3 regions of the Nocardioides eburneiflavus genome follow, and region 1 is predicted to be linked to each of the others. Evidence: riboswitches for the same ligand, from Rfam matches in the RefSeq annotation. Region 1 holds a riboswitch; each other region holds the start of a gene.
What was found. A riboswitch is a leader RNA that binds a small molecule or an ion and turns the genes downstream of it on or off. The one in region 1 is predicted to bind cyclic di-AMP.

Region 1 (4,884 bases):
CGCGCTCGCCGATGACGCCTTCCGGGAGCACGCGGCGGTCCAGGTCGCTGCCGTGCCGGGACAGCAGGACGACCCGGTCGACGCGGCGGCTCGAGCCTGGCTGGCTCGCGAGGACGGCTGGGAGGCGGTCGTCTCGCAGGTCGTGGACTCCCTGGGCGCCGAGGAGCAGCTCGACGAGCAGGCCAGCGCCGAGCACGCACGGCTCACCGCGCAGGTGGCTGCGCTCCAGGCCGAGCTCGTGGCTGCGCGCGCGCTCCACCGGCAGGAGCTCGAGACCGCGAAGGCCGACCACAAGGTGCTGCGGCAGCGGCTGGGGGAGGCCCGCGGCGTCCTGCGCGCCGCGGAGGAAGAACGCGACGCGGCGTACGTCGCCCGCGACTCAGCGGTGGCGGCTGCCGAGCGCGCGACCCGCGCCGCGGAGGCGGACGTACGCCGGCTCCGGTCGCAGCTCGAGGAGGCGGAGTCGGGCCTGGCGGCGAGTCGCCGGGACGTCCGCTCCGAGCGCGACGCTGCGAGCGTCCGCGCCCGTCTCCTGCTCGACGCGGTCGTCGACGCGGCGACCGGGCTGCGCCGCGAGCTGGCCCTGCCGCCGGTGAGCGGCACGCCCGGCGACGCCGTCGAGGCCGACCTGGCCGGTATCGACGCGGCGCCCACGTCCAGCGCTCCGGCCACCCCGCTCCTCCTCGAGCAGACGCTCGCGATGCCGCGATCGCGCCTGGTCGTCGACGGCTACAACGTGACCAAGCAGGCGTGGCCCACCGCCAGCCTCGAGGCCCAGCGGAGCCGGCTGGTCTCGGCGCTCGGCCCGTTGGTGGCTCGCTCCGGTGCGGAGACGACGGTCGTCTTCGACGCGGCCGAGTCCTCCGTGCGCACGGCGATGCCGGCACCGCGCGGCGTGCGGGTGGTGTTCAGTCCCGAGGGCGTGATCGCGGACGACGTGATCCGCCAGCTCGTCGCGGCGGAGCCGCGGGGAGGGTGGTCGTGGTGGTCAGCGACGACCGGGCCGTGGCGCGCGACGCGGCGCGGGCCGGGGCACGGTCGGTGCCGACCGCGGCGCTGCTCGGCGTCATCGGCGCGTAGCCCGACACGCCGGCGCGCGACACGCCGAGGGGGCGCTGTCGGTGGGCCCTGCCACCGTTCAGGACATGACGACACGGATCGACTGCGACACCTGCGTGGTGCGCGGGCTGCACTGCCACGACTGCGTGGTGACGGTGCTCCTCGGCCCACCGCCCGAGCTGACCATCGACGACGACGAGCTGGCCGCGCTGGACGCGCTGGCCACTGGTGGCCTCGTGCCGCCGCTGAGGATGGTGGAACCCGTGGCGGGGCCGGTGATCGAGTCGGCGTGAGTGCTGCCTTCTTCAGTAGGCGGGGAACCAGGCTGACTGGCAGCGTGGCGGATCCTGGCTGTCGACCGAGCGGAAGGTCATGAACTTCCTGACCAGCAACGGCAGACGCACAGCGTCGTCGCCGTCGAGCGTTCGCTCGCCACTCGCGTCCGCGACGACGACCGTCACGCCGGGCTGCCGGGCGAGGTAGTCCTGGAGGTTGCGCTCGGGGACGAGGTAACCACTCTGCGCATACACGTCGAGCTCATCGGCTTCTGACTCGACGACCCGCAGCAGGTCGTCCTGGACGTTCCTCAGGTGAAGCGTCCTCGGGACCACCAGGTGATTGGTCTCGCCGGAAACCGTGACGAGGTTCGCGTACATGTTGAAGCCGAGCGCGGTCTTGAGCTCGAGGTAGGGCGTCAGCCCGTTCGCGACGACCAGTAGGACGACGATCCATGCGCTTGCACTCGGAAGGCGCATGGGCACGGGGGCCGGACCGACTCCCTCGCGCGCCACCCGCCAGATGATCCATGCGCCCACCGGCACCCAGGCGCCGAAACCGATCAGCTTGATGGTCGCGATGGTGGTGGGTGCAGGCGGTAGGAGCGATGCCGCCACCAGGATCGTTGCAACCGTGGTGACGACGACCTGGACCCGCGGCGACTGCTGGATGGTGCTCTCCAGCCGCTCGAGCGTGGCCTCCGGGAGGAACAGGCACAGCAGCACCACCAGTGCGGCCGTGAAGTCGTAGAAGTGCTGGGCGAAGTCCAGCGAGATGACGGTGTGGAACACCAGCGCGAGGAGCACTCCGGCGCGCCGGGTGCGGCTGGAGGCGAGGAGGATCGGGACCGAGAGCTCGGTCAGGACCGGGACCGCGATCGCTGCCGTGCCGAGAACGCCGGACCTGTCGAAGGTCGGGAGGCCGAAGGAGGCCAGCGACTGGTGGGCATAGAAGATCCCGCACGAGACCTCAGGGTCGAGAAAACCCGAGTTCAGCTTCGCGAACGCCGCGAAGCAGTAGAACCCGAGCAGTATCCAGCGTCCGGTCACCGAGAGCCACGCCCAGGGGTCGCGGGTGGCGAGTGACAGCAGCGTGGCCGCGGCGACGAACCCGACCAGCAGCCAGTGGTTGCCCGTCACGGGCAGCTCGAGCCAGAGCGAGGCGAGTGCCAGCACCGCAGTCGTCGCCAGCGCCAGCCGGCTCGGACGCACGAGGAGCACGATGGCGGCGGCCCCGAGTGTCGCGGACACCGCAACCAGTGCTGGCGACCCGCCGAAGTGGTCGCTCCGCCATCCCGCCGGATTGCCCACCAGGTGCGCCACCGCGGCGAGGCCGAAGGTCCTGGCGAACCAACGCATCGAGGGGGCCATCTGGATCGTGCCCTCCGGGGTGGGTGGCTCGGGGCGAGTTCGTGGCCCGGCAACGGTCGGTAGTGGGGAACCGTATCGCTGCTGTCGCCGGCCCGCAGGCGTTTGTCGGCCATCCGTCGTCCCGGGCGACGGAGGAGCAGGACGTGTCCCGCTCCGCTCACGGCGGCGTGGCGAAGATTGGCGAGGCGGCGGTGGGCGGTCTAAGGTGTGGGCTGACGTCCGTGGCAGTGGGTCACCCGGCCCGCGCGGGCGTCGCGCCGAGTCGTGGACCACGTCCCCTGCACCACCCGTGGTCCGCGAGCCGGGGAACCACTCTTCCCCCTGGGGTGAATCCCCTGTGAGACGCACTGCGCGAGCGGTGCGTGGAGCAGGGGTAGGCCGGTCGTGCCGAACCCGTCAGCTCACCTGGTAGGCGTACGACACCCCGAGGAGTTCCCCCGCTCGTGGCTCACACCCGCAAGCGAGCTGGCGCGACCGTACTTGGTCTCTCCGCGATCGCTGCCATTGCCTTCGTGCCCGCGACCCCTGCGCAGGCCGACCCCGACATCAAGGACGTCAAGGCCCGTGTCGACCGCCTCTACCACGAGGCGGAGGCCGCCCAGGAGCGACTGCACGACGCCAAGCTCGACCTCGCCGACCTCCGTCGCGACCTCAGCGGCCTGAAGGCCGACCAGGCACGTCAGGACGAGCGCCTCGACGCCGTCCGCGAGCAGGTCTCCGACGCCGTCGTCCGCCAGCTCGAGGGCGAGGGCATCTCGACCGTCGGCCAGATCGTCGTCTCCGATGACCCGGGCTCGTTCCTGGACTCCCTGTCGACCATGTCGTCCTTCAACGACCTGCAGTCCTCCCTGCTCTCCGACTACGACACCGAGCTCGAGGCACTCGAGATCCGGCGCGAGGCCACCGACGACCGCACCCGGGAGATCGCCCAGCTCACCGAGCAGCTGAGCGCCGAGAAGGACACGGTCGACGACAAGCTCGCCGAGGCCAAGGACCTGCTCGCCGACCTCGAGGCCGAGGAGCGCGAGCGCCTGCTCGCCTCGCGCGGCAGCACGACGCGCCTGCCCAGCTCCGTGCCCGCCACCGGCCGGGCCGCTGCCGCGGTGCAGTACGCCATGGCCCAGGTCGGCGACGCCTACGTCTACGGCGCGATGGGCGAGAACGCCTTCGACTGCAGTGGACTCACCATGCGCGCCTGGGCCCAGGCCGGCGTGTCCCTGCCCCACTCCTCGAGCGCCCAGTTCGGCTCCGGTCCGCGCATCGCCGCGAGCGACCTGCAGCCGGGCGACCTGGTGTTCTACTACAGCCCGATCAGCCACGTCGGCATCTACATCGGCAACGGCATGATCGTCCACGCGGCCAACCCGGGCACCGGGGTCGCCGTGTCGGGCCTCTACTCGATGCCCTACGTCGGCGCGGTCCGCCCTGGCTGACCAGCAGACCTCGAAGGCCGGTCGTCCACTCCTGTGGGCGGCCGGCCTTTCGCTGTTCGTGGTCGTCGCGCTGGTCGTGGTCCTGACGCGCGACGGCTCGGAACCGGTCGAGCCGCCGCGCCCGGTCGAGGCGCCGCGGGCGAGCCCCGCCGAGGCAGCGGCGGCCCTGGCCTCGTTCGTCGCCGGGGTGGACGAACGCGACGGGGAGGCCCTCGCCGCCCTGGCGCCGGACGCACTGGCCGAGGTGCAGGAGCAGCTGTCCGGGATCGCCGCCAACGCGCAGTCGCTCGACCTGCGGGACGTCAGCGCCCGGTACGTCGACCAGGTCGGCACCGTGAGTGCCGACGGCGACTGGTCCGGCGTGGTCGAGATGACGTGGAGGTTCCGGGGCTTCGACGACGCCCCGGCGAGTGCGGACGTCGTCGTCCGGTTCGCCCACGGACAAGGCGACGAGCTGGCCATCTCCGGGTTCGGCGCGCCCTCCGCGGCGGAGGGCCGCGTGCCGCTCTGGCTGCGGGGAGAGCTGGCCGTCGCTCGTACGGAGGACCACCTCGTGCTCGTCGACGGCGAGCAGCGCGAGGCCGACGAGGTCGCGCAGCGGGTGGCCCGGGGGATCCCAGTCGTGCGGAAGGTCCTGCCGGAGTGGACCGGGCCGGTCGTCGTGGAGGTGCCCGCGAGCGCCGCCGACCTCGACGAGACCCTGGGCGTCGCACCGGGGACGTACGCCGGGATCGCTGCCGTCACGG
Region 2 (4,884 bases), 430 kb from region 1:
GCGGCACTCGACGGCCGGCCCGACGGCCGGCCCGAGGGCCGGCCCCTCAGCTAGGCCCGCCCGGCCTGCTCGCGGTCCACGTCCGCGACGACGTCACGCGGGCGTACGCGCTCGCGCCGCAAGGGGTGACCGGTCGCCGTGGCGGCGAGCACGAGCGCGACGTCCCCGACGACCGCTCCGCCCAGGACGTCGACGAAGAAGTGCCAACCCAGGTAGACCGTCGACACCGACGTGAGCACGGCGAAGGTCCAGCACGTGACGCGCACCCACGACGGCAGCCGCAGCACCTCCGCGACCAGGCAGGTGGTCACCGTGATGGCCACGTGCAGCGAGGCGAAGGCGGCCACGGTCTGGACGGCCCTGGTGTCCCACGCGCCGGCGAGGACGTCGACGCGGTCCTGCAGCAGCCACTCCTGCACCCGGGTGTTGAAGGTGGGGGAGAGGTCGGCGAACCCCTGCGGACGGGAGTAGACCGGGCCGAGCGACGGCACCAGGTAGTAGACCGCCACCCCGAGCAGCCAGTTGAAGGAGATGGCGGTGACGTAGAGCTCGCCGGCGAGCGAGCGCCGCGTCCACACCAGCGCGACGGCGAGGGCCGCCGGCACGAGTCCGATCCACAGCACGTAGACGCCCGACATCAGCCAGGCCGCCCAGCCCGTGCCCAGCACCTCGTGCAGCACGGCGGCGGGGTCGTGGCCCAGCCACAGGACACGGTCCAGCCGCGCGAGCTCGGTGTCCCACAGGCGCTCGTTGACGAACGGCAGGTAGCCCTTGAGGTTGCGGAATGCGACGTAGGCGACGTACCACGCCAGCAGGCCGCTCAGGGTGAAACGGACCTGGGCCAGGTCCCAGCGTGCGACCACCACCGACCGCAGCACCGACCTCGCGTCCGACACGGTGACCGGACCCTCGCGACCCCGCAGCGCCAGCACCCACCGCGCGACGACGTCCAGCAGCACGGCGGCCAGCACGATGAGCGGCAGCCGCACCCACGTCGGGACCGAGACCCCGTCGGGGTCCCGCACGGGCAGGTCGTACGCCGCGGCGACCACCAGCGTCGCCACGGCCATCGCGGCCGCCACTGCGGCTGCGCCTCGGAAGTCCCCCCGACCCATGCGCGCCACGCTAGTCACACCTCGGCCCGTACGTCGCGTCCCTGTGCCGGATCTCCACAACTCTCATGAGATCCTCCCGGGACAGCCCGTCACCCGAGCCCCAGTCACCCAGCCCGAGGAGCCGTTCACATGGGTCGCTACGACCGTCGCGTCGCCGTCATCACCGGAGCAGCACGAGGCATCGGCTTCGGCATCGCCCAGCGCCTGGCCAGCGAGGGCGCGTCCGTCGCGATCCTCGACCTCGACGAGGCCGCCGCGCAGGAGGCGGCCGCCCGCCTCGAGCTCACCGACGGGGCGCGTGCCATCGGCGTCGGCTGCGACGTCGTGGACTCCGCCGCCGCCGAGGCCGCCGTCCAGCGCGTCGTCGACGAGCTCGGCGGTATCCACGTGCTGGTCAACAACGCCGGCGTCACCCGCGACAACCTGCTCTTCAAGATGACCGAGGAGGACTGGGACGTGGTCATGGGCGTCCACCTCAAGGGCGTCTTCAACATGACCAAGGCCGCGCAGTCGCGCTTCGTGGAGCAGAAGTACGGCAAGATCCTCAACCTCTCCAGCGTCTCCGCCCTCGGCAACCGCGGCCAGGCCAACTACTCCGCGGCCAAGATGGGCATCCAGGGCCTCACCCGCACCCTGGGCATCGAGCTCGGCCCCTTCGGCATCACCGCCAACGCCATCGCGCCCGGCTTCATCGTCACCGAGATGACCGACGCCACCGCGCGCCGGCTCAAGCTCGAGCCCGAGGAGCTCCAGCGTCTCAACGCCGAGGCCACCCCCGTCCGCCGCGTCGGCCAGCCCGAGGACATCGCCGCGGCCGCGGCGTTCCTGTGCAGCGACGAGGCGTCGTTCATCACCGGGCAGACGTTGTACGTCGACGGAGGCCGCAAGCTCGGCTGAGCCCCTGACGAGCGTGGATCTGCGTGATCCCGGCCACGGTCCCACGCTCGGGACCGTGGCCGGCTTTGCATCCGGGCGAGGCCCCTGCCACGTTGGATCGCGATCGGGAGACCGATCCGTCCCGGGCTACGCCGAGTCCTGCCCGACCGGGACGTACCCCCGAGTCACGAGGGCAGGAGTGGGGGACCCACAGGTTCCACGCCGACACATGTCGGCTCGGGGTGAAGCCGCGCCCGTCTCGGAGTGCGCGGCGGGACACCTTCCAGTCCCAACCCGACAGCTCACCCCGCAGGCGTGGGAAAGGAACACTCCATGCCTGCGACCACTCGTACGGCGCGAGCCTGCGCGCTCGCCCTCGCCGGTCTCGGCGTCACCGCCTCGACGCTGACGGCCCTGCCCGCCACCGCCGCCGGCGACGCCGACACCGCAGCCGGCGACACCGACCAGGTCACCACCACGACCTCCCAGAAGACCCGGCTCAGCGCCAAGCGCCGCGTCGCACAGCGCGTCCTCGGCGCCCGCGACGTCGCGATGCGGCAGCGCGGCGACGCGTACGGCTACGGCGCTGCCGGGCCGCACCGCTTCGACTGCTCCGGGCTGATCCGCTACGCGTACTCCCGTGCCGGGTTCGACGTGCCCCGTACGTCGAGCGCCCAGGCCGGTCACGCCCGCCGCGTCGCGAAGAAGGACATGCGCGCCGGCGACCTGATGTTCTTCCACGGCAGCGGCGGCGTCTACCACGCCGCGATCTTCCTGCGCTGGTCGCGCGGGCACGCCGTCATGCTGCACGCGCCGGGCTCCGGCGACCGGGTCCGGGTCGCCGTGCCATGGACCTCGCAGTGGTTCGGCGGCACCCTGCGTCGCGCCTGAATCCCCGTGACAGGCTCGGATTGGTAGGCAGTCCCGGCTGATCTACCCTGTGGCGCGCCTTCTCCGATCGGAGGAGGCGCGCCCCCACACTGCAAGGCAGAGATCCCCCGCTCGAACGGAGCCCCCCGTGCGTCACCGCCCCCACCTCCCGTCGTACAAGGCAGTCGCCGCCGTCCTCGTGGCGGCGTCGCTGGTGCTCGCCGGCTGCAGCGGCGGGGACGACGAGGCGACGCCGGCCGGTGACGAGCCGTCGGAGCCCACCGCCTCGGAGACCTCCGAGCCGCCGGAGCCGACCTACTGGCCCCTCACCGGCCTCGAGCGCACGAGCAAGGCGCCCAAGCACCCGGTGATCGTCACCAAGGTCGACAACACGTCCTCCAGCGCCCCGCAGGTCGGGCTCGGCACTGCCGACCTCGTCGTCGAGGAGCTCGTCGAGGGCGGCTACACCCGCCTGGCGGCCTTCTACTACTCCAAGGTCCCGGCCAGCATCGGCCCGGTGCGCTCGATGCGCGCCAGCGACATCGGCATCGTCCCCGACGGCGCGACCGTCGTGACGAGCGGTGCCGCCCCGGTCACGATCAACCGCATCAACGGCGCCGGCATCCCGTGGATCACCGAGGGCGACGCCGGGGTCTACCGCGAGACCACGCGCTCGGCCCCTTACAACCTCTTCGCCCGCCTCGGCGACATCGCCAAGCGGCTCAAGGCCGAGGACGAGCCGCCCCCCTACCTGCCGTGGGGCACGCCGGCCGACCTGCCCAGGGGCGGCAAGGCCCGCACCCTCACGGCCGACTTCGGAGCGCACTCCACCAGCTGGCAGTTCCAGAAGGGCGGCTACGTCAACACCGACTCCTACGCCGCCCAGGGCGACCAGTTCCCCGCCGACTCGATCCTCGTGCTGCGGGTCAAGGTCGGCGACGCCGGCTACCGCGACCCCGCCGGCTACCCGGTGCCCGAGACCAAGCTCGAGGGCAAGGGCGCGGCGCTGCTCTTCCACGGCGGTCGCGTCATCCGCGGCACGTGGAGCAAGGACGGCCTGAAGGGCGCGATCGAGCTGTCGACCAAGGACGGCGAGCTCACGGTCCCGGCCGGGCACGTGTGGATGGAGCTCGTGCCAGCGGTCAACGGCAACGTCACGTTCGCGAAGTAGCCCCGGACCTACGAACGGGGTCGGGCGGCTCGGTGCCGTCCTCCAGCAGTCGCTGGAGGCCGGCCATGATGAACCCGATCGCGGCCTCGACCCGCAAGGCCGCGGTGGCGGCGTCCTCGCTGACCGCGACGGACCCGCCCGCGGCCGACATGGCGCCGAAGAAGATCCGGGTGAAGGTGTCGAGCATGGCGTCGTCGAGGTCCCACTCGGTGTCGGTCAGGACCGCACGCACGATCTCGTCGACGATGGCGTACGTCGAGCGCTCCTCCTGCTCGCGGTAGCGCTCGTGGCCGAGCACCGAGGGGCCGTCGGAGATCACGATCTGGCGGTAGCCCGGCTCCTGCACCGCGTCGAGGAAGGCACGCAGGCCGGCCTGGGCCTTGAGCCAGGGGTCCTGGTGGCCCTCCGTCGCCTGCGCGATGCCGGCCGTCGCCCGCGACTCCACCCGCTCGAAGGCGGCCTCGAAGATCGCCTGCTTGCCGCTGAAGTGGTGGTAGAGCGCGCCCTTGGTGACGTCGGCGCCCGCCACGATGGCGTCCAGCGACGTGGCGGAGTAGCCGTGCTCGGTGAAGAGCCGTTCGGCGACGTCGACGAGCGCGCGCTTGGTCGAGTCGGAGAAGCGCTGACGCCGGGTCCTCATGGCCCGCAGCCTAGACGGTATGACGTGACCCCTTCGGCGTGATGGGGTTGCGGGCCGGGGCCTCACTCACAAGATTCGTGGGTTACCGAGCAGGGGCTGCCTGCTCGGCCTATCCGACAATTGTGGGAGGCCCCGGTGTTTACCGAGCGTACGAGTGTTGGGCTCGACGTGCACGCCCGATCTGTCGCAGCAGCGGCGATCGATGGCGTCAC
Region 3 (4,884 bases), 4.5 Mb from region 1:
AGGCCCAGGCCGGCCTGCGTGCCTTCCTCGACGCGGTGCAGGAGCCGGGCTACCGCCAGATCGTGATCTCCGACGGCCCCTCGGTGCTCGGCCACGAGCGCTACCGCGAGCAGGAGGAGCGCTCGACGTACGCCATCGTCGACGAGATCGTGCGTGCGGTCCTGACCGACACCGAGTGGGACCTCGACGACGCCATGCTCGACACCTTCACCCGGATCTTCTTCGGCGCCATGTCGGCCGCGGGCGGGTCCGTCGCGGTCAGCGAGGACGCCGCCACCGCGGCCTTGCGGGTCGAGGCCGCGATCGGGTTCATCATGGCCGGCCTCCAGCGACTGCTGGAGGACGGCACCGAGCCGCCCGACCCCGTTCGTAGGTCCGGGGCTACTTCGCGAACGTGACGTTGCCGTTGACCGCTGGCACGAGCTCCATCCACACGTGCCCGGCCGGGACCGTGAGCTCGCCGTCCTTGGTCGACAGCTCGATCGCGCCCTTCAGGCCGTCCTTGCTCCACGTGCCGCGGATGACGCGACCGCCGTGGAAGAGCAGCGCCGCGCCCTTGCCCTCGAGCTTGGTCTCGGGCACCGGGTAGCCGGCGGGGTCGCGGTAGCCGGCGTCGCCGACCTTGACCCGCAGCACGAGGATCGAGTCGGCGGGGAACTGGTCGCCCTGGGCGGCGTAGGAGTCGGTGTTGACGTAGCCGCCCTTCTGGAACTGCCAGCTGGTGGAGTGCGCTCCGAAGTCGGCCGTGAGGGTGCGGGCCTTGCCGCCCCTGGGCAGGTCGGCCGGCGTGCCCCACGGCAGGTAGGGGGGCGGCTCGTCCTCGGCCTTGAGCCGCTTGGCGATGTCGCCGAGGCGGGCGAAGAGGTTGTAAGGGGCCGAGCGCGTGGTCTCGCGGTAGACCCCGGCGTCGCCCTCGGTGATCCACGGGATGCCGGCGCCGTTGATGCGGTTGATCGTGACCGGGGCGGCACCGCTCGTCACGACGGTCGCGCCGTCGGGGACGATGCCGATGTCGCTGGCGCGCATCGAGCGCACCGGGCCGATGCTGGCCGGGACCTTGGAGTAGTAGAAGGCCGCCAGGCGGGTGTAGCCGCCCTCGACGAGCTCCTCGACGACGAGGTCGGCAGTGCCGAGCCCGACCTGCGGGGCGCTGGAGGACGTGTTGTCGACCTTGGTGACGATCACCGGGTGCTTGGGCGCCTTGCTCGTGCGCTCGAGGCCGGTGAGGGGCCAGTAGGTCGGCTCCGGCGGCTCGGAGGTCTCCGAGGCGGTGGGCTCCGACGGCTCGTCACCGGCCGGCGTCGCCTCGTCGTCCCCGCCGCTGCAGCCGGCGAGCACCAGCGACGCCGCCACGAGGACGGCGGCGACTGCCTTGTACGACGGGAGGTGGGGGCGGTGACGCACGGGGGGCTCCGTTCGAGCGGGGGATCTCTGCCTTGCAGTGTGGGGGCGCGCCTCCTCCGATCGGAGAAGGCGCGCCACAGGGTAGATCAGCCGGGACTGCCTACCAATCCGAGCCTGTCACGGGGATTCAGGCGCGACGCAGGGTGCCGCCGAACCACTGCGAGGTCCATGGCACGGCGACCCGGACCCGGTCGCCGGAGCCCGGCGCGTGCAGCATGACGGCGTGCCCGCGCGACCAGCGCAGGAAGATCGCGGCGTGGTAGACGCCGCCGCTGCCGTGGAAGAACATCAGGTCGCCGGCGCGCATGTCCTTCTTCGCGACGCGGCGGGCGTGACCGGCCTGGGCGCTCGACGTACGGGGCACGTCGAACCCGGCACGGGAGTACGCGTAGCGGATCAGCCCGGAGCAGTCGAAGCGGTGCGGCCCGGCAGCGCCGTAGCCGTACGCGTCGCCGCGCTGCCGCATCGCGACGTCGCGGGCGCCGAGGACGCGCTGTGCGACGCGGCGCTTGGCGCTGAGCCGGGTCTTCTGGGAGGTCGTGGTGGTGACCTGGTCGGTGTCGCCGGCTGCGGTGTCGGCGTCGCCGGCGGCGGTGGCGGGCAGGGCCGTCAGCGTCGAGGCGGTGACGCCGAGACCGGCGAGGGCGAGCGCGCAGGCTCGCGCCGTACGAGTGGTCGCAGGCATGGAGTGTTCCTTTCCCACGCCTGCGGGGTGAGCTGTCGGGTTGGGACTGGAAGGTGTCCCGCCGCGCACTCCGAGACGGGCGCGGCTTCACCCCGAGCCGACATGTGTCGGCGTGGAACCTGTGGGTCCCCCACTCCTGCCCTCGTGACTCGGGGGTACGTCCCGGTCGGGCAGGACTCGGCGTAGCCCGGGACGGATCGGTCTCCCGATCGCGATCCAACGTGGCAGGGGCCTCGCCCGGATGCAAAGCCGGCCACGGTCCCGAGCGTGGGACCGTGGCCGGGATCACGCAGATCCACGCTCGTCAGGGGCTCAGCCGAGCTTGCGGCCTCCGTCGACGTACAACGTCTGCCCGGTGATGAACGACGCCTCGTCGCTGCACAGGAACGCCGCGGCCGCGGCGATGTCCTCGGGCTGGCCGACGCGGCGGACGGGGGTGGCCTCGGCGTTGAGACGCTGGAGCTCCTCGGGCTCGAGCTTGAGCCGGCGCGCGGTGGCGTCGGTCATCTCGGTGACGATGAAGCCGGGCGCGATGGCGTTGGCGGTGATGCCGAAGGGGCCGAGCTCGATGCCCAGGGTGCGGGTGAGGCCCTGGATGCCCATCTTGGCCGCGGAGTAGTTGGCCTGGCCGCGGTTGCCGAGGGCGGAGACGCTGGAGAGGTTGAGGATCTTGCCGTACTTCTGCTCCACGAAGCGCGACTGCGCGGCCTTGGTCATGTTGAAGACGCCCTTGAGGTGGACGCCCATGACCACGTCCCAGTCCTCCTCGGTCATCTTGAAGAGCAGGTTGTCGCGGGTGACGCCGGCGTTGTTGACCAGCACGTGGATACCGCCGAGCTCGTCGACGACGCGCTGGACGGCGGCCTCGGCGGCGGCGGAGTCCACGACGTCGCAGCCGACGCCGATGGCACGCGCCCCGTCGGTGAGCTCGAGGCGGGCGGCCGCCTCCTGCGCGGCGGCCTCGTCGAGGTCGAGGATCGCGACGGACGCGCCCTCGCTGGCCAGGCGCTGGGCGATGCCGAAGCCGATGCCTCGTGCTGCTCCGGTGATGACGGCGACGCGACGGTCGTAGCGACCCATGTGAACGGCTCCTCGGGCTGGGTGACTGGGGCTCGGGTGACGGGCTGTCCCGGGAGGATCTCATGAGAGTTGTGGAGATCCGGCACAGGGACGCGACGTACGGGCCGAGGTGTGACTAGCGTGGCGCGCATGGGTCGGGGGGACTTCCGAGGCGCAGCCGCAGTGGCGGCCGCGATGGCCGTGGCGACGCTGGTGGTCGCCGCGGCGTACGACCTGCCCGTGCGGGACCCCGACGGGGTCTCGGTCCCGACGTGGGTGCGGCTGCCGCTCATCGTGCTGGCCGCCGTGCTGCTGGACGTCGTCGCGCGGTGGGTGCTGGCGCTGCGGGGTCGCGAGGGTCCGGTCACCGTGTCGGACGCGAGGTCGGTGCTGCGGTCGGTGGTGGTCGCACGCTGGGACCTGGCCCAGGTCCGTTTCACCCTGAGCGGCCTGCTGGCGTGGTACGTCGCCTACGTCGCATTCCGCAACCTCAAGGGCTACCTGCCGTTCGTCAACGAGCGCCTGTGGGACACCGAGCTCGCGCGGCTGGACCGTGTCCTGTGGCTGGGCCACGACCCCGCCGCCGTGCTGCACGAGGTGCTGGGCACGGGCTGGGCGGCCTGGCTGATGTCGGGCGTCTACGTGCTGTGGATCGGACTCGTGCCGGCGGCCCTCGCCGTCGCGCTGGTGTGGACGCGGCGCTCGCTCGCCGGCGAGCTCTACGTCACCGCCATCTCCTTCAACTGGCTGCTCGGGGTGGCGGTCTACTACCTGGTGCCGTCGCTCGGCCCGGTCTACTCCCGTCCGCAGGGGTTCGCCGACCTCTCCCCCACCTTCAACACCCGGGTGCAGGAGTGGCTGCTGCAGGACCGCGTCGACGTCCTCGCCGGCGCGTGGGACACCAGGGCCGTCCAGACCGTGGCCGCCTTCGCCTCGCTGCACGTGGCCATCACGGTGACCACCTGCCTGGTCGCGGAGGTGCTGCGGCTGCCGTCGTGGGTGCGCGTCACGTGCTGGACCTTCGCCGTGCTCACGTCGGTGTCGACGGTCTACCTGGGTTGGCACTTCTTCGTCGACGTCCTGGGCGGAGCGGTCGTCGGGGACGTCGCGCTCGTGCTCGCCGCCACGGCGACCGGTCACCCCTTGCGGCGCGAGCGCGTACGCCCGCGTGACGTCGTCGCGGACGTGGACCGCGAGCAGGCCGGGCGGGCCTAGCTGAGGGCCGGCCCTCGGGCCGGCCGTCGGGCCGGCCGTCGAGTGCCGCGCGGAGACGGGCGGCGTACGTCTCGGGCTCGCCTGCGGCGTACTTCGTGCGGGGCCAGAAGAAGCCGCGCAGGCCGTCGCCCTTGGTGCGCGGCACGACGTGCAGGTGCAGGTGCGGCACGGACTGGCTCACCGTGTTGTTGACGGCGACGAAGGAGCCCTGGGCGCCGAGCCCGTCCTTGACCGCGGTCGCGATGCGTTGGGCGGCGAAGAGGAACGGGTCGCGCAGCGCCGCGGGGAGGTCGGGCAGGGTCTCGACGTGGTCGCGCGGCACGAGCAGGACGTGGCCCTTGAAGACCGGGCGGGTGTCGAGGAAGGCGACCAGGTCGTCGGTCTCGAGGACGAGGTGGCCGGGCACGTCTCCGGCGACGATCTGGCAGAACACGCATCCGTCCACGGACGGATCGTCGCACGCGGGTCGATCAGGCGTTCAGGACCGCCCAGGCGATGAGCTTGTCGAGCCGGCGGATGTC

Region 2: linked by a shared signal. The riboswitch ahead of EXE59_RS23250 (C40 family peptidase) and the one ahead of EXE59_RS21165 (C40 family peptidase) in region 1 are both predicted to bind cyclic di-AMP.
Region 3: linked by a shared signal. The riboswitch ahead of EXE59_RS00035 (C40 family peptidase) and the one ahead of EXE59_RS21165 (C40 family peptidase) in region 1 are both predicted to bind cyclic di-AMP.

What each region holds. Positions count from the first base shown of each region.
Region 1 is NZ_SRRO01000001.1:4,501,744-4,506,627, reverse strand. It holds gene EXE59_RS25020 (NYN domain-containing protein) at 1-1,435, shown strand, start outside; gene EXE59_RS21170 (hypothetical protein) at 1,365-2,705, opposite strand; cyclic di-AMP (ydaO/yuaA leader) riboswitch at 2,989-3,117, shown strand; gene EXE59_RS21165 (C40 family peptidase) at 3,218-4,138, shown strand; gene EXE59_RS21160 (M1 family metallopeptidase) at 4,197-4,884, shown strand, end outside.
Region 2 is NZ_SRRO01000001.1:4,934,895-4,939,778, reverse strand. It holds gene EXE59_RS23265 (HIT family protein) at 1-54, shown strand, start outside; gene EXE59_RS23260 (phosphatase PAP2 family protein) at 51-1,115, opposite strand; gene fabG (3-oxoacyl-ACP reductase FabG) at 1,245-2,012, shown strand; cyclic di-AMP (ydaO/yuaA leader) riboswitch at 2,160-2,322, shown strand; gene EXE59_RS23250 (C40 family peptidase) at 2,325-2,882, shown strand; gene EXE59_RS23245 (DUF3048 domain-containing protein) at 3,010-4,032, shown strand; gene EXE59_RS23240 (TetR/AcrR family transcriptional regulator) at 4,016-4,672, opposite strand; gene EXE59_RS23235 (IS110 family RNA-guided transposase) at 4,808-4,884, shown strand, end outside.
Region 3 is NZ_SRRO01000001.1:4,656-9,539, forward strand. It holds gene EXE59_RS00025 (TetR/AcrR family transcriptional regulator) at 1-398, shown strand, start outside; gene EXE59_RS00030 (DUF3048 domain-containing protein) at 382-1,404, opposite strand; gene EXE59_RS00035 (C40 family peptidase) at 1,532-2,089, opposite strand; cyclic di-AMP (ydaO/yuaA leader) riboswitch at 2,092-2,254, opposite strand; gene fabG (3-oxoacyl-ACP reductase FabG) at 2,402-3,169, opposite strand; gene EXE59_RS24280 (phosphatase PAP2 family protein) at 3,299-4,363, shown strand; partial or broken gene EXE59_RS24960 (HIT family protein) at 4,554-4,808, opposite strand; gene EXE59_RS00055 (PH domain-containing protein) at 4,834-4,884, opposite strand, start outside.